Regions from separate parts of the Streptomyces sp. CNT372 genome, predicted to be linked through region 4. Evidence: riboswitches for the same ligand, from Rfam matches in the RefSeq annotation. Region 4 holds a riboswitch; each other region holds the start of a gene.

Region 1 (4,826 bases), on a different contig from region 4:
GGGCCGCCGCCATGTAGTGGACGGGCGGCAGCTCGGGGACGAGGACGGAGACGGCCGTCGCGTGGACGGCGTGGGTGTGGACCACCGCGCGGGCGGCCGTGCCGGTGTACACGGCCAGGTGGAGCGGGAGTTCGCTCGTGGGCGCCAGTTCACCGAGGACCTGTCGGCCGGTGAGGTCGGTGGCGACGGTGTCACCGGGTCCGAGCCGGTCGTAGGGGACCCCGCTGGGGGTGACGAGCACGAGGTCGCCGACGCGGACGGAGACGTTCCCGGAGGTACCGACGACGAGTCCTTCGGCGGCGGTTCTGCGGGCGGTGGCGACGAGTCCGGCCCACGCCCCCGCGAGGGCGTCCCGCTCTGTGTGATGGGTCATGCGCCGATCCTGTCAGCGGGGCTCCGAGGGGCCCAGGGGCCGGTGCGGGGCCGGTCCGGGGCGGCCCGCGGCGACGGAGGGTGTTCGAGTGACTGCCCACCGAGGTCAGGGGCGCGGATCCGGCACAAGCGGAACCCGTTGACCCCACTTGCGGACACCACAGCGCCCGACCCAGTTCATCTTCCGTTCATCCAGGTTGCCTACGGTCCACACGTCAATGACGTCAAACGATTGCCTGGGTAAATGGAACACATCACCTTGCTGCTCGCGATTGTGATCGTGACAGCTCTCGTGTTCGATTTCACGAACGGTTTCCACGACACCGCCAACGCGATGGCGACGACCATCTCGACCGGCGCGATGAAGCCCAAGACCGCGGTGGCCATGTCCGCCGTTCTGAACCTCGTCGGCGCGTTCCTGTCGGTGGAGGTCGCCAAGACGATCTCCAGCGGTCTGGTCGACGAATCAGGCATCTCTCCTGAAGTCATCTTCGCGGCGCTCGTCGGCGCCATCCTCTGGAACCTGCTGACCTGGCTCGTGGGTCTGCCGTCCAGCTCCTCCCACGCCCTGATGGGCGGCCTCATCGGCGCCACCGTCGCCTCGGCCGGCTTCTCCGCCGTCAACGGCGGTGTGGTGATCACCAAGGTGCTGATCCCGGCCATCGCCGCCCCGCTCGTCGCCGGCATCGGCGCGATGATCGCCGCCCGGCTGACGTACAAGATCGGCAAGAACACCGATCAGAAGGACACGGCCAAGGGCTACCGCGCCGGCCAGATCGCCTCTGCCGGCCTGGTCTCCCTGGCCCACGGCACCAACGACGCCCAGAAGACGATGGGCATCATCACCCTGGCCCTGGTCGCCGGGAACGTGCTCGCGCCGGGTTCCAACCCCCCGATGTGGGTCATCGTCTCCGCCGGTGTCGCGATCGCCCTCGGTACCTACCTCGGTGGCTGGCGCATCATCCGCACCATGGGCAAGGGCCTCACCGACCTCCAGCCGCAGCAGGGCTTCGCCGCCCAGACCAGCGCCGCGAGCGTCATCCTGGCCTCCTCCAACCTGGGCTTCTCCCTCTCCACCACGCACTCCTGCTCCGGCGCGGTGATGGGTGCGGGCCTCGGCCGCAAGGGCGGTGTGGTCCGCTGGTCGACCGCGACCCGGATGTTCGTCGCCTGGGGTCTGACCCTGCCGGCCGCCGGCCTGGTCGCCGCCGCCTCCGAGTTCGTCACCAAGCAGGGTGACTGGGGCGTCGCCGTGGTCGCGGTCTTCCTGGTCGCCTCCTCACTGGCGATCTGGATCGCCTCCCGCCGCCAGGTTGTCGACCACACCAACGTCAACGACACCGAGGCCCCCGGCGCCGAGGGCGCGGAGGGTTCCGGGGAGCCCGCGGGCGTCGTCACCACCGCCATCGCGGCCGTCACCCCGCCGCCGGCCGGTGAGATCAGGACCACCGTCCCGGCCCCCGCCGAGACCGAGCCGGCCCGACCGGCCGCGGTGTAAGGAAGCAGCAAGATGAAGATCGACTGGGTAGCCCTCGGCTCCGTTTTCGGCGTGAGCCTCGTCGCCACCGTGGCCCTCGTGGGCCTGTTCACCCTCGGCATCATCGGCCTCAGCAAGGGCGAGGCCGCCGTGCGGACCGGCGGCAGCGCCGTGATGGCCCGCACGGGTGCGTACGCCTGCTTCGCGCTCTGCGCGGTGGCCGTCGCGTACGGGATCTTTCTGATCGTCGACTGACGTCCGCCGACCGATCCGTCACCGGCACGGGCCGGGTACCGCCACCGGGCGGTGCCCGGCCCGTGCGCCGTCCGAGTGCGCCGCCTCCGGGCGCCGTCTCCGTGCACCCGCAGCACGAGCCCTCGTGTGGGCCTCGGCACACTGTCCCGCCGCAGGTCAAGGGTGAGTTGACGGGCGTGGGCGGCCGTGGTGGACTGCCGGGGCCATACGGCGGCAGAAGAGGAAGTCCGGTGAGAATCCGGCGCGGTCCCGCCACTGTCACCCGGAGTCCGGGGAGCCAGGAACTCTCGCCGCCGTTCACGTCGAGCCAGGGCGCGGACCCTGAGTGAGGACTCTGCGTCATGCCTGGCCGTGGCCCAGCCCTGCCGTCCGGACCCCCTTCCCGGGACGCCGGCCGCACACGCGGCGGCCGGATCTTCGCCTGCGGCGCCGCCGCGGGGCTCCTCGCCGACCTGCTCGTCGGTGATCCGCGCACCGGGCACCCGGTGGCCGCGTTCGGACGGGCGGCCGCCGCCGTCGAGGGCGTGCTGTGGCGCGACGACCGCGCCCGGGGCGCCCTGCACACGCTGGTGTGCGCCGGGGGCGCGACCGCCGCCGGACTGCTCGCCGCGCGCGCCGTGCGCCGCTCCCCCGCCGCCGCCACCGCCCTGACCGCGGCCGCCACCTGGGCCGTCGTCGGCGGGACGACCCTGGGCCGGGAGGCCCGCGCCGTCGGGGCAGCGCTGGAGGCCGGGGACGTCGAGGCGGCGCGGGCGCGGCTGCCGCACCTGTGCGGGCGGGACCCGCAGGCGCTGGACGCGGACGGGATCGCGCGCGCCGTCGTGGAGTCCGTCGCCGAGAACACCTCCGACGCGGTCGTCGGAGCCTTGGTGTGGGGCGCCGTCGCCGGTGTGCCCGGCCTGCTGGGCTTCCGCGCCGTCAACACCCTGGACGCGATGGTCGGGCACCGCTCGCCGCGCCATCTGCGCTACGGCTGGGCCTCGGCCCGGCTGGACGACGTGGCGGGCTGGCCGGGCGCCCGGCTGACCGCCGTGCTCGCCGCCCTCGCCGGGCCCGATCCGCGGGGCGCGGTGCGCGCCTGGCGGGCCGACGCGGCCGGGCACCCGAGCCCCAACGCGGGCCCGGTGGAGGCGTCGTTCGCGGGGGCGCTCGGTGTGCGGCTGGGCGGGACGCTGGCGTACGGGGGGCGGGTCGAGCACCGGCCGGTGCTCAACGCGGGCGGCCGGGCGGTGGAGCCGGGCGACATCGAGCACGCGGTGCGGCTGTCGCGCCGGGTGGGCGCGCTCTCCCTGGCGGTGTGCGCGGGCGCGCGGCTGGCCGCGGGGGCCTTCGGCGGAGGCCGGCGCCGGGCGTCGGGGCGCGGCGGGCCGGACAGCGGCGGGAGGACGGCATGAGCGGTGGGGGGCTGCTGGTCGCGGGGACGACCTCGGACGCCGGGAAGAGCGTGGTCACCGCCGGGATCTGCCGGTGGCTGGTCCGGCAGGGCGTCAAGGTCGCGCCGTTCAAGGGCCAGAACATGTCGCTGAACTCCTTCGTGACACGGGAGGGTGCGGAGATCGGGCGGGCGCAGGCGATGCAGGCGCAGGCGGCCCGGGTCGAGCCGACCGCGCAGATGAACCCGGTGCTGCTCAAGCCCGGCGGCGACCGGTCCAGCCAGGTCGTGCTGCTGGGCCGCCCGATCGGCGAGATGAGCGCCCGCGGCTACCACGGCAACCGCCAACGCGAGCTGTTCGAACCGGTGATGGCCTGCCTGGAGGAGCTGCGGAACACGTACGACGCGGTGATCTGCGAGGGCGCCGGCAGTCCGGCGGAGATCAATCTGCGGCGGACGGACATCGTCAACATGGGGGTCGCCCGGGCCGCCCGGCTGCCGGTGCTGGTGGTCGGGGACATCGACCGGGGCGGGGTGTTCGCCCAGTTCTTCGGGACGACGGCGCTGCTGGCGCCGGAGGACCAGGAGCTGGTGGCCGGGTACCTCGTCAACAAGTTCCGGGGCGACGTCTCCCTGCTGGAGCCGGGTCTCGACATGCTGCTCGGGCTCACCGGGCGGCGCACCTACGGGGTACTGCCGTTCGCGCACGGGCTCGGCATCGACGAGGAGGACGGTCTGCGGGTGTCCCTGCGCGGGGCCGTGCGGGAGTCGGTGGTCGCGCCGCCGGTCGGCGAGGAGCTGCTGCGGGTCGCGGTGTGCGCCGTGCCGCTGATGTCCAACTTCACGGACGTGGACGCGCTGGCCGCCGAACCGGGTGTCGTGGTGCGCTTCGTGGACCGGCCCGAGGAACTGGCGGACGCGGACCTGGTGGTGGTGCCCGGCACCCGCGGCACGGTGCGGGCGCTGGAGTGGCTGCGTGCCCGGGGCCTGGCGGACGCGCTGGTGCGGCGGGCCGCCGAGGGACGGCCGGTGCTCGGGATCTGCGGCGGCTTCCAGGTCCTCGGCGAGCACATCGAGGACGAGGTGGAGTCCCGCGCCGGATCCGTCGACGGCCTCGGACTGCTGCCCGTACGGGTGCGGTTCGCCCGGGAGAAGACCCTCGCCCGGCCGTCCGGGAAGGCACTCGGCGAGCACGTCGACGGCTACGAGATCCACCACGGTGTGGCGGAGGTGCTGGGCGGGGAGCCGTTCCTGGACGGCTGCCGCACGGGGGCCGTGTGGGGCACGCACTGGCACGGCTCGCTGGAGAGCGACGGCTTCCGGCGGGCGTTCCTGCGCCGCGTCGCCGCG
Region 2 (4,826 bases), on a different contig from region 4:
GCCGCTGAGCAGCCGCAGCAGGGTGGTCTTGCCGCTGCCGTTGCGGCCGAGGAGTGCCGTGGCCCGGCCCTCGGCGAGTGCCAGGTCCACCCCGTCCAGCACGACGGGGCCGTCCTCGTAGGCGTAGCGGGCACCGGACAGGCGGACGACGGTCACAGGACGAACCTTTCGAGCAGGAGGGTGGCCAGGACGATTCCGGCCAGCAGCGCGGCCACCTTGCCGAGGAACGGCCGCGAGACCTCCGCCTGCGGCACCAGGACCCGCAGTGTCCCGTCGTAGCCGCGCCCTGCGAGACCGGACTGGAGCCGGGAGGCGCGGTCGAAGGCCCGTACGAACGCGGTCGCGCCGAGCCCGGCGAGGGAACGCCAGGCGGCCGCCCGGCCGGTGTGCCCGAGCCGCGCGGCCTGCGCCTGGCGGACCCGGCTCACCGAGTCGAGCAGCAGGAAGGTGATGCGGTACATCACCAGGGCCACGTCCACCACGGCCGCGGGCACCCCGGCGCGCACCAGCCGCGGCAGCACGTCCGACACCGGGGTGGTGAACGCGAACAGCAGCACCCCCAGGGAGGCGGCACAGGTGCGCAGCAGCAACTGGCCCGCCTGGAGGGGCCCGTCGGGCGCCAGGGAGACCGGCCCGCCGGGCCCGCCGACGGCGAACAGCAGCGGAATCGCGCCCGTGACGCAGAAACCGAGGGGAATCCGGAAGGCCCGCCAGAGCTGCCTGCCCGCGACACCCGCCGGGCCCAGCAGCACGGCGAGGGTCGCGGCGGCGACGAGCACGGCGCCGGGCCAGGGCGGCAGGCACACGGCCGTCACCGTCAGGCCCAGCCCCAGCACGGCCTTCTCGCCGGGGTGACGGCGGCGCCAGCGACTGCTGTGCGCCGCCGCGTCGATCGGCAGCACCGGCGGTCAGGCGGACCCGGCCGTGGTCCCGGCACCCGCCGCGGACCCGGGCTCCCCCGACCCGGGCCCCCCGGACCCGGACGCCTTTGAGCCGGACTCGGCGGCTTCGGGCTCCGACGGCTCCGGGGCGTCCGCCGCCGCGCGCGCCGCGCCCTGGCGGCGGCCCCGGTGCACGCCGAAGTAGTACGCCACGACCCCGGCGCCGATCGCGGCCTGGAGCGCGAACAGGGCCGACTCCACCTCGCCCGACGGCGGTTCGTACAGGGGCGAGAACCAGGGCTCGTAGTCGGGCGCGATCTCGGTGATCGCCGTCTCGGCCTCCGCGTCCGCCCCTGCGAACGGCTCCTCCCTGTGGTCGCCGAGCCCGAAGGCCAGCGGCAGCACGGCCAGGACGACCACGACCAGGACGAGCAGGAAGTTGATCTTCGCGTTGCGGCTCATCGGACCACGGCCTCCTTCTTCCTCGACCCGCCCACGCTGCTCACCAGCACGCCGAGACGAGTCAGTTCACCCTTGCTGGACTTCACCAGCAGACGCATCACCAGCACGGTCAGCAGCCCCTCGCTGACGGCCAGCGGGATCTGCGTCACGGCGAAGATGCCCCCGAACTTCGCCAGCGACCCGGCGATACCGCTGCCCGGGTCCGGGAAGGCCAGCGCGAGCTGGACGCTGGTCACGCAGTACGTCGACAGGTCGGCGACGAACGCGGCGAAGAAGACGGCGACCATCAGCGGCGCGTCGTACCGGCGCAGCAGCCGGAAGACGGCGTAGCCGGCCCATGGCCCGATGATCGCCATGGAGAAGATGTTCGCGCCGAGGGTGGTCAGGCCGCCGTGCGCGAGCAGCAGCGCCTGGAACAGCAGGGTGATGGTGCCCAGGACCGCCATCACCGGCGGCCGGAACAGGATGGCACCGAGTCCGGTACCGGTCGGATGGGAGCAACTGCCCGTCACCGAGGGGATCTTCAGAGCGGACAGGACGAACGTGAACGCACCGGACGCACCGAGCAGAAGCGTCGACTCGGGATGCGCCTTGACCTCGCGGGTCAGCGCGCGGACGCCGTGGACGACGAACGGGGCGGACGCGGCACCCCACGCGACCGCGTGCAAGGGGGGCAGATACCCCTCGGCTATATGCATGATCGGGAGACCCTCTCCAGCACCTCGTGGATGGACAACGCACCCTGGCCGGTCTCCTGGCTGACGGGAGAGGGCCGGAAGTCGCCTTCCGGACACGCCGAAGCCGCCCGACCCCGCCTTCCCAGGAACCGCGGTCTCCCGCGGTGTCCCAGTGGCTCCCCGCACGGGGGTGGGGCCGGACATCCCGATCACAGTGGCGAGGGCCGCACCGGTACCGCACCGGTTTCCCGAACACCAAGGCAGCGCGACATTAGTCCTCCGGCCTGCGCCCTCACAACCCGCGCACGGGTGCGTCCCACGTCACGGACCGGTGGGCCGGACGCCCCCTCGGGCCGTGGCCCCGCCCGGGCCTCGGTCACTCCTTGCGGTACGCGTACGCCTCCCCGGCCGCGGCGGCCACCGCGTCCGCGTCGCCGCCCGCCGACGCCGTCACGACGGCGGCGACCGCGCCCTCCACGAAAGGCGCGTCCACCAGCCGTGTCCCCTCGGGCAGTTCGTCTCCTTCCGCGAGGAGGGCCTTGACCGTCAGCACCGCGCTGCCCAGGTCGACGAAGACCGCCACGCCCGCGCCCCGGTCCACGCTCCGGGCCGCGTCCGCGATCAGCTCGGCGCTGGTGCCGAGGCCGCCGTCCGGGGCGCCGCCGGCGGCCGCGACGGGAGCGGTGTCCCCGCCCCCGGCCAGCCCGCGGGCCAGTTCGGCGACGGACGCGGCGACGGCGGCGCTGTGGGAGACGAGCACGATGCCGACGGGGGCGGGGACGGCGTCCGGTCCGGGCCTGTCGCCGGGGGCGGAGTCCGGCCGGGACCGGTCGGCGGGGGTGCTGCCGGGTCCGGGCCGGTCGCCGGGGCTGCTCACGACGCGTCCCCCTCGGCGTCGGGCCCGGTCGGCTGCTCGGCGGCGCGGGCCAGGGCCGCGATCAGCAGCGCGGAGGAGGTCGCGCCCGGGTCCTGGTGGCCGATGCTGCGTTCACCTAGGTAGCTCGCCCGGCCCTTGCGTGCCTGGAGCGGCACGGTCGCCACGGCGCCCTCCTGCGCCGCGGTCGCCGCCGCTGCGAAGGAGTCCACGGAGTCCGTGAGCGCGTCGACCGCCGGCCCCAGGGCGTCCAGCATCGTCTTGTCGCCCGCCGCCGCGCCGCCCAGCTGCGCCACCGCCGCGACACCCGTGCGCAGGGCCTCGGCCAGTTCGCCGGGCGTGATCTCCGCGGCCTCGCCGAGGGTCTTGCCGGTGCGGCGCAGCAGCGTCCCGTACAGCGGTCCGGAGGCGCCGCCGACGGAGGAGATGAGCTGCCGCCCGGCGAGTGCGAGGACCGCCCCCGGGGTGGCCGGCGGCTCCTTGTCCAGCTCGGCTGTCACGGCGGCGAAGCCCCGTTTGAGGTTGCTGCCGTGGTCGGCGTCGCCGATCGCCGAGTCCAGCTCGGTCAGACGGTCCGCCTCCCGGTCCACGGCCGCCGCGGCGAGGGTCAGCCAGCGCCGGAAGAACGCGGTGTCGAGCACGGTGACTCCCTGTTCCTGTTGATTCATTGATCCACTGACTCCACTGACTTGACGGGCTCCACTGGCTCCACTGGCTCATGGACTCATGGACTCATGGGTGAACGGCTGCCCTCGCGGCGGCCCGGCGTCGGCGGGCCGGTCAGCGGCCCCACCGCAGCCCGGGCGTGGCGACGGGCGCGTCCCACAGCCGGACCAGTTCCTCGTCCGCCTCGCACAGCGTCACCGAGCAGCCCGCCATGTCGAGCGAGGTCACGTAGTTGCCGACGAGGGTGCGGACCACGGGCACACCGCGTTCGGCGAGCACCCGCTGCACCTCCGCGTTGAAGCCGTACAGCTCCAGCAGGGGGGTGGCGCCCATCCCGTTGACCAGGGCGATGACCGGCGCGTCGGGGCGCAGGTCGTCGAGGACGGCCCCGACGGCGACGTCCGCGATCTCACCCGAGGTCATCATCGGCCGCCGCTCCCGGCCGGGTTCGCCGTGGATGCCGATGCCCAGCTCCAGTTCGCCGGGCGGCAGGTCGAAGGTCGGGCCGCCCTTGGCGGGCGTGCTGCACGCGCTGAGCGCGACGCCGAAGCTCCGCGACCGCTCGTTCACCCGTCGAGCCACCGCCTCGACCCGCTCCAGCGGCGCTCCCTCCTCCGCCAGCGCGCCCGCGATCTTCTCCACGAAGAGCGTCGCCCCGGTGCCGCGCCGCCCGGCGGTGTAGAGGCTGTCCGTCACGGCGACGTCGTCGTTGACGAGCACGGTGGCGAGCCGCACCCCCTCGTCCTCCGCGAGCTCGGCCGCCATGCGGAAGTTGAGCACGTCGCCCGTGTAGTTCTTGACGACGAAGAGCACACCGGCACCGCTGTCCACGGCCGCGGCGGCCCGCGCCATCTGATCGGGCACCGGGCTGGTGAACACCTCCCCGGGGCAGGCCGCGTCCAGCATCCCCGGACCGACGAACCCACCGTGCAGCGGCTCGTGCCCCGATCCGCCGCCCGACACCAGGGCGACCTTCCCGGCCACCGGCGCGTCCCGTCGCACGACCACCCGGTTCTCCACGTCCACGGTCAGCTCGGGGTGCGCGGCCGCCATGCCCCGCAGCGCGTCCGCGACGACGGTCTCCGGCACATTGATCAGCATCCTCATGGGTACCTCCTGATGAGACTGGCAGGTGGGACTGGCAGGCGAGCCGCTGAACGGGGTTCTTGGGGGTCAGGGCGGGCGAAGCAGGTTGTTGATCGTCCGGCGGCGGTTCAGGCGGGATCCGAAGGATGCCTTTCGCGCAGGCACAGCATGGCGAAATTA
Region 3 (4,826 bases), on a different contig from region 4:
GAGGAACTCGCCGGAGAGGGTCTCGCGCTTGAACAGGTTGGAGACCTGGGGCTCGATGCACTCGTAGACGCCGGCGATGGAGGCGATCGTCGCGGTCGGCGCGATGGCCAGCAGCAGCGAGTTGCGCATGCCGGTCGCCGCGACCCGGGTGCGCAGGGCGGCCCAGCGCTCGGGCCAGGTCAGCTCCGCGTCGTAGTGGTCCGGGTGCAGCACACCGCGGGCGGTGCGGGTCTCGGCCCAGGCGGGCAGCGCGCCGTTGCGCTCGGCGAGGTCGCAGGACGCCTCGTACGCGGCGAGCATGATCCGCTCGGCGATCTTCGTGGAGAGGGCCTTCGCCTCGGGCGAGTCGAAGGGCAGGCGCAGCTTGAAGAAGACGTCCTGGAGGCCCATGGCGCCCAGACCCACCGGGCGCCAGCGGGAGTTGGAGCGCCCCGCCTGCTCGGTCGGGTAGAAGTTGATGTCCACCACGCGGTCCAGGAAGGTGACCGCGGTGCGCACGGTCTCGTCCAGCCGCTCCCAGTCGATGTCGCCGGTGGCGGTGTCCACGAACGCGCCCAGGTTCACCGAACCGAGGTTGCACACGGCGGTCTCACCGTCGTCGGTGACCTCCAGGATCTCCGTGCAGAGGTTCGAGGAGTGGACGACGCGGCCGGGCTCGGCGGTCTGGTTGGCGGTGCGGTTGGAGGCGTCCTTGAAGGTCATCCAGCCGTTGCCTGTCTGCGCGAGGGTGCGCATCATGCGGCCGTACAGCTCCCGGGCGGGGAGGGTCTTGCGGGCCAGTCCGGCCGCCTCGGCCCTGCGGTAGGCGGCGTCGAACTCCGCGCCCCAGAGGTCGACCAGTTCGGGCGTGTCGGCGGGGGAGAACAGCGACCAGTCGGCGTCCGCCTCGACCCGGCGCATGAACTCGTCCGGGATCCAGTGCGCGAGGTTGAGGTTGTGGGTGCGGCGGGCGTCCTCGCCGGTGTTGTCGCGGAGCTCCAGGAACTCCTCGATGTCCGCGTGCCATGTCTCCAGGTAGATCGCGGCCGCGCCCTTGCGCCGGCCGCCCTGGTTCACGGCGGCGACCGAGGCGTCCAGGGTCTTCAGGAAGGGGACGATGCCGTTGGAGTGGCCGTTGGTGCCGCGGATGAGCGAACCGCGGGCGCGGATGCGGGAGTACGACAGACCGATGCCGCCCGCGTGCTTCGACAGCCGTGCGACCTGGTGGTAGCGGTCGTAGATGGAGTCCAGCTCGTCCAGCGGGGAGTCCAGCAGATAGCAGGAGGACATCTGCGGGTGCCGGGTGCCGGAGTTGAAGAGGGTGGGGGAGGAGGGGAGGTAGTCGAGCCGGCTCATCAGGCGGTAGAGCGCGGCCACTTCCTCCAGGGCCCGCACCGACTCGTCCTCGGCGAGGCCGGCGGCGACGCGGAGCATGAAGTGCTGGGGGGTCTCGATCACGTTCCGGGTGATCGGGTGGCGCAGCAGGTAGCGGCTGTAGAGGGTGCGCAGACCGAAGTAGCCGAAGCGGTCGTCGGCCCCGGTGTCGATCAGCGCGTCGAGCCGGGTGGCGTGCGTGGTGGTGAACGCGGCGGTCCGGTCGGCGATCAGGCCCTCGCGGTGGCCCACGGCGACGGAGGCGGAGAACGACACGGCGCCCTCGCCCGCTGCCTCTTCCGCGATGGTGATCGTGAGCAGACGGGCCGCGAGCCGGGAGTACGCCGGGTCCTCGGAGATCAGCCCGGCGGCCGCGTCGGTGGCGAGGGAGCGCAACTCCGCCTCGTCCGACCCGGCGTGCCGGCCGCGCAGCGCGGCGGCGGCGACCCGGCCGGGGTCGGTGTCGGGCAGGTCGGCCGTCAGTTCGGTCAGGGTCCGCAGCAGTGCGGTACCGGGGCCGTCTTGCTGGACGGCTGAAACCGGATCGGCGGGCGCGATGGTCACAGTGGTGCTCTCCCTCGCTCGGCTCGGGGCCGGCGGGAGGGGGCGGCCGCGCGCACGGGCCCACGGAAACGGGCACCGGCGTGCACGGCGTCCACCGGCCCAACCGCGAGGCCCGGACGTCTGGCGCCCGGGTCGGTCGACCGGGCGGCGGTCGGCAGGTCCTCGGACTCGCGGGCAGCGCGCAGCACACCGCTCACCGTTGCGGGACAGTCCCGGATTCGCACCGGATTCCCCTGCGTCGACAGCGAGACGAGCATACATGTGGGGGCGGCTCGATGACTCACCCCCCACATGTTGTGTCTCCGTGTCGCAAGTGACGGGAAGCGAACGGCCCGCCCGCCCCGCGGACGACCCTGCGGACGGCCCCGCGGACGGTACCCGGCGCCGCTATCGTGGTCCTTGAAGGGAGGGTCCACGACCGTGACCACCGACCGCCCGCACCTGGACTCCGACGAATTCGACGAGGCCTTCCGGATACTGGCCCGCACGACCGAGGGCGTGCGCCTGGAACTCATCGACGGAAAGCTCAGGAGCAAAGCAGTGCCGGACGGGGACCACGGGCGCATCATCGAGTGGCTGACGCGTATCTGCATGCAGGCGCGGCCGGAGCTCTGGCTCTACCCCGACCAGGGGCTCAAGATGCAGGAGTACCGCAAGGGCAGGGCCCGCCCGGACGGCTCCCTGGCGCCGAGCGGAGCCTTCGTCGGGCAGGGCGAGTGGGCGGACCCGGACCAGGTGCTGATGGTCGTCGAGGTCACCTCGTACGATGCGGACACCGACGGACGCGTCCGGGTGGAGAAGCCCCGTGCCTATGCCCGGACCGGCATCCCGCTCTTCCTGCTGATCGACCGGGACAGCTGCGAGGTCACGGTGTACAGCCGCCCCGACGGCGTGCGGTACGAGAACGCCCGCACGGTGCCGTTCGGCAAGGACCTCGAACTGCCCGCGCCGGTGGACATCACCCTGGCCACCGAGCAGCTCAAGGACTGGGTGCACTGATCCGACGGCGAAGGGCCGCCGCTCCTCGTGGAGCGGCGGCCCTTCGTGGTGTGCGGGCGGGGCGGGGGTCAGCAGCAGCGGAAGCCGTTGCGGGGGTCCGCCTCCCGTTCGTCCATGCGGGCGCGTTCGAAGGCGCGGCGGGACATCACGGGGGCCGCGGGGTCGTGGGAGCGGGTGTGGGCGACGTAGCGGTCGTAGACCGTCTCGCCCGACACCTCGCGCACGTACCAGCGGATCCAGGCCACCGCGCGCCGCAGCCGGCCCCGGGTGTCCGTGCTCGTGCCCGCCGCGGCCGTCACGGCCGGCCGCTTCCGGTGGTCTCGTTCTCCGAGGAGGCCGCGGGGGCCGGCACGCCCGCGCCCACCGCGGCGAGTTCGGCCTTCTCCCGCGCGGTCGGGAACAGCCCGTCGGGTGCGACGATCTTCGACTTGACGTACGGGGTCTCGGCGAGGCGCACGCCGTCCGGGTCGCTGATGGCCTTCCAGCAGACCCGGCCCGCGTCGGCCAGCACGATCACGATGAGCACGGCGAACAGCGCGCAGAGCACCCCGTCCACGGTGGAGTTGGTGACGATGGTGTGCATGTCGTCCATCGACTTCGCCGGGGCGAGGACCTCGCCCGACTCGATGCCGGCCTGGTACTTGTCGCGCTGGGCGAAGAAGCCCACCTTCGGGTCGCTGGAGAAGATCTTCTGCCAGCTCGCGGTGAGGGTGACCGTCACGTCCCAGGCGAGCGGCACCGCCGTCACCCACGCCCACTTCAGGCGGCCGGACTTGACCAGCAGGGTGGTGCAGACCGCGAGGGCGACCGCCGCCAGCAGCTGGTTGGCGATGCCGAACAGCGGGAAGAGCTGGTTGATGCCGCCGAGCGGGTCGTGCACGCCGACCCAGAGGAAGTAGCCCCAGCCGCCGACCACCACCGCGCTGGCGAACCAGACGCCGGGCTTCCAGCTCACCTGCTTCATCGGCTTGTAGACGTTGCCCAGCATGTCCTGGAGCATGAACCGGCCCACCCGGGTGCCCGCGTCGACCGTGGTCAGGATGAACAGGGCCTCGAACATGATCGCGAAGTGGTACCAGAACGCCTTCATGCCCGCGCCGCCGATCACCGCGGCGAAGATCTCCGACATACCGAGCGCGAAGGTCGGCGCGCCACCCGTGCGGGAGAGCAGGCTCGCCTCCTCGACGTCCTTGGCGGCCTGCGCCAGCAGATCCGGTGAGACGGTGAAGCCGAAGTTGGCGACGGCCTGGGAGGCGGAGTCCACGGTCGTGCCGATGACCCCGGCGGGGGAGTTGATCGCGAAGTAGAGCCCCGGGTCGAGGATGCTCGCGCAGATCATGGCCATGATGGCGACGAAGGACTCGGTCAGCATCGCGCCGTAGCCGATCATCCGGACCTGGGTCTCCTTCTGGATCATCTTCGGGGTGGTGCCCGAGGAGACCAGGGAGTGGAAGCCGGAGAGCGCGCCGCAGGCGATGGTGATGAAGACGAACGGGAACAGCGACCCGGAGAAGACCGGCCCCTGCCCGTTGCTCGCGAAGTCCGTGATCGACGGCATCTTGAGCACCGGCGTCGCGACGATCACGCCCACCGCGAGCAGCACGATGGTGCCGATCTTCATGAAGGTGGAGAGGTAGTCGCGCGGCGCGAGCAGCAGCCAGACCGGCAGCACCGACGCGAAGAAGCCGTAGGCCACCATCCAGATGACGAGGGTGCCCGGCTCCAGGGTGAAGAAGTCGGCGAGGGAGGAGTCCGCGACCCAGCCGCCCGCGACGATCGCCAGCAGCAGCAGGGCGACGCCGATGACGGACACTTCGGAGACCTTGCCCGGCCGCAGGGTGCGCAGGTAGACGCCCATGAACAGGGCGATCGGGATGGTCATGCCGATGGAGAACACACCCCACGGGGAG
Region 4 (4,826 bases):
TGCCCTCGAAAAGGCCGTCGGTGAAGGCGACCAGGCTGGTGTCCGGGGTGATGGGCAGGGTGTGCTCGCTCCAGCGGGCCTGGCCCGGCAGGAAACCGAGCGCCATCCCGCCCGGCGGCTCGTACCAGGAGACGCGGCCGCCGGAACGCAGCATCATGCCGGGGTGCCCGGCGCGCACCACCCGGACGCAGGACCGGTCCGGGGGGAAGACGCAGGAGACGAGGGTGGCGAAGAGCTGGTCCTCGCCCCGTTCGGCGGCGAGGATCTCCTCCAGGAGACGCAGCTGGTCGGGGCCGGTGCGCCCGCTCATCACGGCCGCGCGCCAGGCGACCCGCAGGCAGACGCCGAGGGCCGCCTCGGCCGGGCCGTGCCCGGAGACGTCGCCGACCACTGCGTGCACCGAGCCGTCCTCGGTCTGGACGACGTCGTAGAAGTCGCCGCCGAGGACGCCGTGGGCGCGGCCGGCCTCGTACCGGGCCACGACCGAGAAGTCGTCCCCGCGCAGCAGCGGGACGGGAAGCAGACCGCGCTCCAGCCGGGTGTTCTCCTGGGCGCGCAGCCGGACCGCCTGGAGGGCGGCGGTGGCGCGCTGGACCTGCTTGCGCTGGAGGGCGTAGCGCACGGCGCGGCTCAGCCCCTCCGAGGTCAGCTGGGCCTTGGACAGGTAGTCCTCGGCGCCCTCGGCCACGGCCGCGAGACCGGTGGGCCCGTCGGCGAGGCCGGTGAGCACGACCACCGCCGCCTCCGGCGCGAAGGTCAGCGTCCGGCGCACGGCCGCGAGGCCCTGGGCGTCCGGCAGGTGCAGATCGAGGAGCACACACAGGCCGGTGCCCCGCTCCTCGGTGACGGCCTCGGCCTCGGCCAGGCTCTTGCACCAGGTCAGCCGGGCGGGCAGCTCCGCGTCGGCCAGTACCTCCTCGAACAGCAGCGCGTCCCCCGCGTCGTCCTCGATCAGGAGAAGGGACACCTCCTGATCCGTCGCGGGGAGATCACCTCCCTGCGACGGCACCAGCGCCCTTCCCAGCGCGGGCAGCTCCACCCCAGCCTCCTCGTCACGCCATCGGCCCCCGATGCGTCGCGAGAACAATACTGGTGGCGGGGTCGTGCCCGCGCCGAGTGATCGCGCCCGGTGGGCCTCGCCGTCCGATGGCCGCAGTCGCCGCGCGGAGGGATTTCGTTCTGCGGCTTGCCAGGGGTGTCGCGCCTGTGCCCGGGGCACCGGGTGTGCGAAGTGTCTCCTCCGCGCGCCCGGCGCCCCGTCACCGGGGACGCGCCCGCCCCCGGTGCCCCGTCACGCGGGCCGGGTGCGTCAGAACGAGGTCCGGGTGAACGCCACCCGGTCGCCCGCGTTCAGCCGGAACTGGCAGCCGCCGACCGGTGTGGGCGTCCCGTTGACCGAGATGTTCCAGTACGCGGAGCCGCCGCCGGAGACCCCCTTCACGGTGTCCACCGAGAAGTCGTCGAAGGAGGCGTACCAGGTCCCGTCCCAGGTGAAGCCGTGTTCGTGTGCGCCGCCGGGTGGGCGGCGGCGGGCGCGGGTGCGGGGCCGGCACGGCCTGGGCGGCGGCGGGCGCGGTGGTCAGGGCGAGACCCAGCGCCGTGGCGGTGACCAGGGCGCGGCAGGGGTGGACTTAGTAGGACGTCCAACTATATCTTCGCGACCGAAGGCCCGCGGTGCAGGGAAGCCGGTGTGAATCCGGCGCGGTCCCGCCACTGTGACCGGGGAGTGCGTCCTCCAGCGAGGAAGGCCACCGGCGGAGAGATCCGCCGGGAAGGCCGGAGGGCGTGCGCTGATCCGGGAGTCAGGATACCGGCCGCGGGATGTTCCGTGTTGTCCACGAGGATGGAGCAGACACGCATGGCACCGGTCCGTACCCGTGACCCTGGTGATCCGGCGAGGCACACCCGCGTTCCCGCGCACGTGTAGCCCTCGGCGGCCCTCCGGCCTCCGCGTCCCACGGTGGTTCCGCGCGCCCGCACCCGACCGGTGCGCCGCGCCGGCCCGCCGTGCCATCCCCGGATCTCACCTGACGAGAGCAGGCTTCCATGGTCCGTGAACTGACACATTTCGTCGGCGGAAAGCGCACGCCCGGCACCTCCGGGCTCTTCGCCGACGTCCACGACCCCAACACCGGTGCCGTCCAGGCGCACGTCCCGCTCGCCGGGGCCGAGGAGACCCGCGCCGCGATCGCCGACGCGGCGGCCGAGCAGCCCGAATGGGCCGCGTGGAACCCGCAGCGCCGCGCCCGCGTTCTGATGCGCTTCCTCCAGCTCGTCGAGGACGAACGGGACGAACTCGCCCGCCTGCTCTCCGCCGAGCACGGCAAGACCGTCCCCGACGCGCACGGCGACCTCCAGCGCGGCCTGGAGGTCGTCGAGTTCGCCGCGGGCATCCCGCACCTGCTCAAGGGCGAGTTCACCGACAACGCCGGCACCGGCATCGACGTGCACTCCCTGCGCAGCCCCCTCGGCGTGGTCGCCGGCATCACCCCGTTCAACTTCCCGGCGATGATCCCGCTCTGGAAGGCCGCCCCCGCGCTCGCCTGCGGGAACGCCTTCGTCCTCAAGCCCTCCGAACGCGACCCCTCCGTGCCGCTGCGGCTCGCCGAACTCTTCGTGGAGGCGGGCCTTCCGCCCGGTGTGCTGAACGTCGTCAACGGCGCGAAGGAGGCCGTGGACACGCTGCTGGAGGACCCCCGCGTGGACGCCGTCGGCTTCGTCGGCTCCACCCCCGTCGCCCAGCACGTCTACGAGACCGCCGCCCGGCACGGCAAGCGCGCCCAGTGCTTCGGCGGCGCCAAGAACCACATGATCGTCATGCCGGACGCCGACCTGGACCAGGCCGTGGACGCCCTCGTCGGCGCCGGCTACGGCTCCGCCGGTGAACGCTGCATGGCCGTCTCCGTCGCCGTCCCGGTGGGCGAGGAGACCGCCGACGCCCTGGTGGCCGCCCTGCGGGAACGCGTCGGCACCCTGCGCATCGGCCGCTCCGACGACCCCGGGGCCGACTTCGGGCCGCTGGTCGGCCGCGACGCCCTGGACCGGGTCCGCCGCTACGTCGACATCGGCGTCACCGAGGGCGCCGAACTCGTCGTCGACGGACGGGACTTCGTCCTCCCCGGCCACGAGAACGGCTTCTTCGCCGGCGCCTCCCTCTTCGACCGGGTCACCCCCTCGATGCGGATCTACCGCGAGGAGATCTTCGGCCCGGTGCTCTCGGTGGTCCGCGCCGCCGACTACGAGGAGGCCCTGCGGCTGCCCAGCGAGCACCCCTTCGGCAACGGCGTCGCCCTGTTCACCCGCGACGGCGACACCGCCCGCGACTTCACCCGCCGGGTGAACACCGGCATGGTCGGCGTCAACGTGCCCATCCCGGTGCCCGTCGCCTACCACTCCTTCGGCGGCTGGAAGCGGTCCGCCTTCGGCGACCTGGGCCAGCACGGCACCGACTCGATCCGCTTCTTCACCCGCACCAAGACCGTCACCTCGCGCTGGCCCTCCGGGGTCAAGGAAGGCGCGAGCTTCACCATCCCGACGATGGGGTGAGCAGGCCATGACCACCACCACCCTCACCAAGGACCAGCTCGCCCTCGCCGAGGTGACCCTCGACTTCGCGCAGGAGCGCCTGGCCCCCTCCGCCGTCGCCTGGGACCGGGACAAGCACTTCCCCGTCGACGTGCTGCGCGCGGCCGCCGGACTCGGCCTCGGCGGCGTCTACGTCCGCGAGGAGCACGGCGGTTCGGGGCTCGGCCGCGCCGACGGCGTCCTCGTCTTCGAGGTCCTCGCCACCGGCTGCCCGTCCATCGCCGGCTACCTCTCCATCCACAACATGGTCGCCTGGATGATCGACGCCTACGGCGACGAGACCCAGCGCGCCCGCTGGCTGCCCGGCCTCTGCGCGGCCACCACCCTCGGCAGCTACTGCCTCACCGAACCCGGCGCCGGCTCGGACGCCGCCGCCCTGCGCACCCACGCGGAACGGGACGGCGACCACTACGTCCTCACCGGCGTCAAGCAGTTCGTCTCCGGAGCGGGCGCCTCCGGGGTCTACGTCGTCATGGCCCGCACCGGCGGCGACGGCCCCGGCGGCATCAGCGCCTTCGTCGTCGAACGCGACGACCCCGGCCTCTCCTTCGGCGCCAACGAGGTCAAGATGGGCTGGAACGCCCAGCCCACCCGGCAGGTGGTTCTCGACGGCGTCCGCGTCCCCGCCGACCGGCGCCTCGGCGCGGAGGGCGACGGCTTCCGCATCGCCATGCACGGCCTCAACGGCGGCCGCCTCGGCATCGCGGCCTGCTCCCTCGGCGGCGCGCAGAGCGCCCTCGACCGCAGCCTCACCCACCTCGCCGACCGGGAGGCCTTCGGGGCACCCCTCATCCGGGCGCAGGGACTCCAGTTCGCGCTGGCCGACATGGCCACCGAACTCGCCGCCGCCCGCGCCCTGGTCCGCCAGGCCGCCGACGCCCTCGACCGGGGCGACCCCGGCGCACCCCACCTGTGTGCGATGGCCAAGCGCTTCGCCACCGACACCGGCTACTCGGTCGCCGACCGGGCCCTCCAACTCCACGGCGGCTACGGCTATCTGGGCGACTACGGTATCGAGAAGATCGTCCGGGACCTGCGGGTCCACCGGATCCTGGAAGGAACCAACGAGATCATGCAGGTCATCGTCGCCCGCGCGCTGACGGAGGCGACCCGGTGACGGCGTCCGCAGAGGCGCCGGTGCTGCTGCGCACCGAGGGGCGGGCGGCGTACCTCACCCTGAACCGGCCGCGGGCGATCAACGCCCTCACCCACACGATGGTGCGGACGATCGCCGAGGCCCT

Evidence for each region. Region 4 has a riboswitch for cobalamin ahead of C593_RS0115195 (CoA-acylating methylmalonate-semialdehyde dehydrogenase). Riboswitches for the same ligand answer to the same signal wherever they lie in the genome.
Region 1: linked by a shared signal. The riboswitch ahead of C593_RS0117345 (cobalamin biosynthesis protein) and the one ahead of C593_RS0115195 (CoA-acylating methylmalonate-semialdehyde dehydrogenase) in region 4 are both predicted to bind cobalamin.
Region 2: linked by a shared signal. The riboswitch ahead of C593_RS0121480 (energy-coupling factor ABC transporter permease) and the one ahead of C593_RS0115195 (CoA-acylating methylmalonate-semialdehyde dehydrogenase) in region 4 are both predicted to bind cobalamin.
Region 3: linked by a shared signal. The riboswitch ahead of C593_RS0101590 (ribonucleoside-diphosphate reductase subunit alpha) and the one ahead of C593_RS0115195 (CoA-acylating methylmalonate-semialdehyde dehydrogenase) in region 4 are both predicted to bind cobalamin.

Annotation. Positions count from the first base shown of each region.
Region 1 covers NZ_KB897783.1:52,569-57,394, forward strand. Annotated here, with positions in the region: gene C593_RS0117330 (class II aldolase/adducin family protein) at 1-373, opposite strand, end outside; gene C593_RS0117335 (inorganic phosphate transporter) at 617-1,870, shown strand; gene C593_RS0117340 (hypothetical protein) at 1,883-2,104, shown strand; cobalamin riboswitch at 2,272-2,413, shown strand; gene C593_RS0117345 (cobalamin biosynthesis protein) at 2,446-3,498, shown strand; gene C593_RS0117350 (cobyric acid synthase) at 3,495-4,826, shown strand, end outside.
Region 2 covers NZ_KB897786.1:786-5,611, reverse strand. Annotated here, with positions in the region: gene C593_RS30155 (ATP-binding cassette domain-containing protein) at 1-156, opposite strand, end outside; gene cbiQ (cobalt ECF transporter T component CbiQ) at 153-902, opposite strand; gene C593_RS0121485 (energy-coupling factor ABC transporter substrate-binding protein) at 909-1,343, opposite strand; gene C593_RS0121480 (energy-coupling factor ABC transporter permease) at 1,340-2,041, opposite strand; cobalamin riboswitch at 2,071-2,295, opposite strand; gene C593_RS0121475 (PTS sugar transporter subunit IIA domain-containing protein) at 2,397-2,783, opposite strand; gene dhaL (dihydroxyacetone kinase subunit DhaL) at 2,894-3,535, opposite strand; gene dhaK (dihydroxyacetone kinase subunit DhaK) at 3,675-4,667, opposite strand.
Region 3 covers NZ_KB897776.1:375,093-379,918, reverse strand. Annotated here, with positions in the region: gene C593_RS0101590 (ribonucleoside-diphosphate reductase subunit alpha) at 1-1,917, opposite strand, end outside; cobalamin riboswitch at 2,054-2,175, opposite strand; gene C593_RS0101585 (Uma2 family endonuclease) at 2,338-2,916, shown strand; gene C593_RS0101580 (YbdD/YjiX family protein) at 2,985-3,215, opposite strand; gene C593_RS0101575 (carbon starvation CstA family protein) at 3,212-4,826, opposite strand, start outside.
Region 4 covers NZ_KB897782.1:17,770-22,595, reverse strand. Annotated here, with positions in the region: gene C593_RS0115205 (SpoIIE family protein phosphatase) at 1-1,039, opposite strand, end outside; gene C593_RS33780 (DUF4430 domain-containing protein) at 1,310-1,450, opposite strand; cobalamin riboswitch at 1,656-1,833, shown strand; gene C593_RS0115195 (CoA-acylating methylmalonate-semialdehyde dehydrogenase) at 2,047-3,546, shown strand; gene C593_RS0115190 (acyl-CoA dehydrogenase family protein) at 3,554-4,702, shown strand; gene C593_RS0115185 (enoyl-CoA hydratase/isomerase family protein) at 4,699-4,826, shown strand, end outside.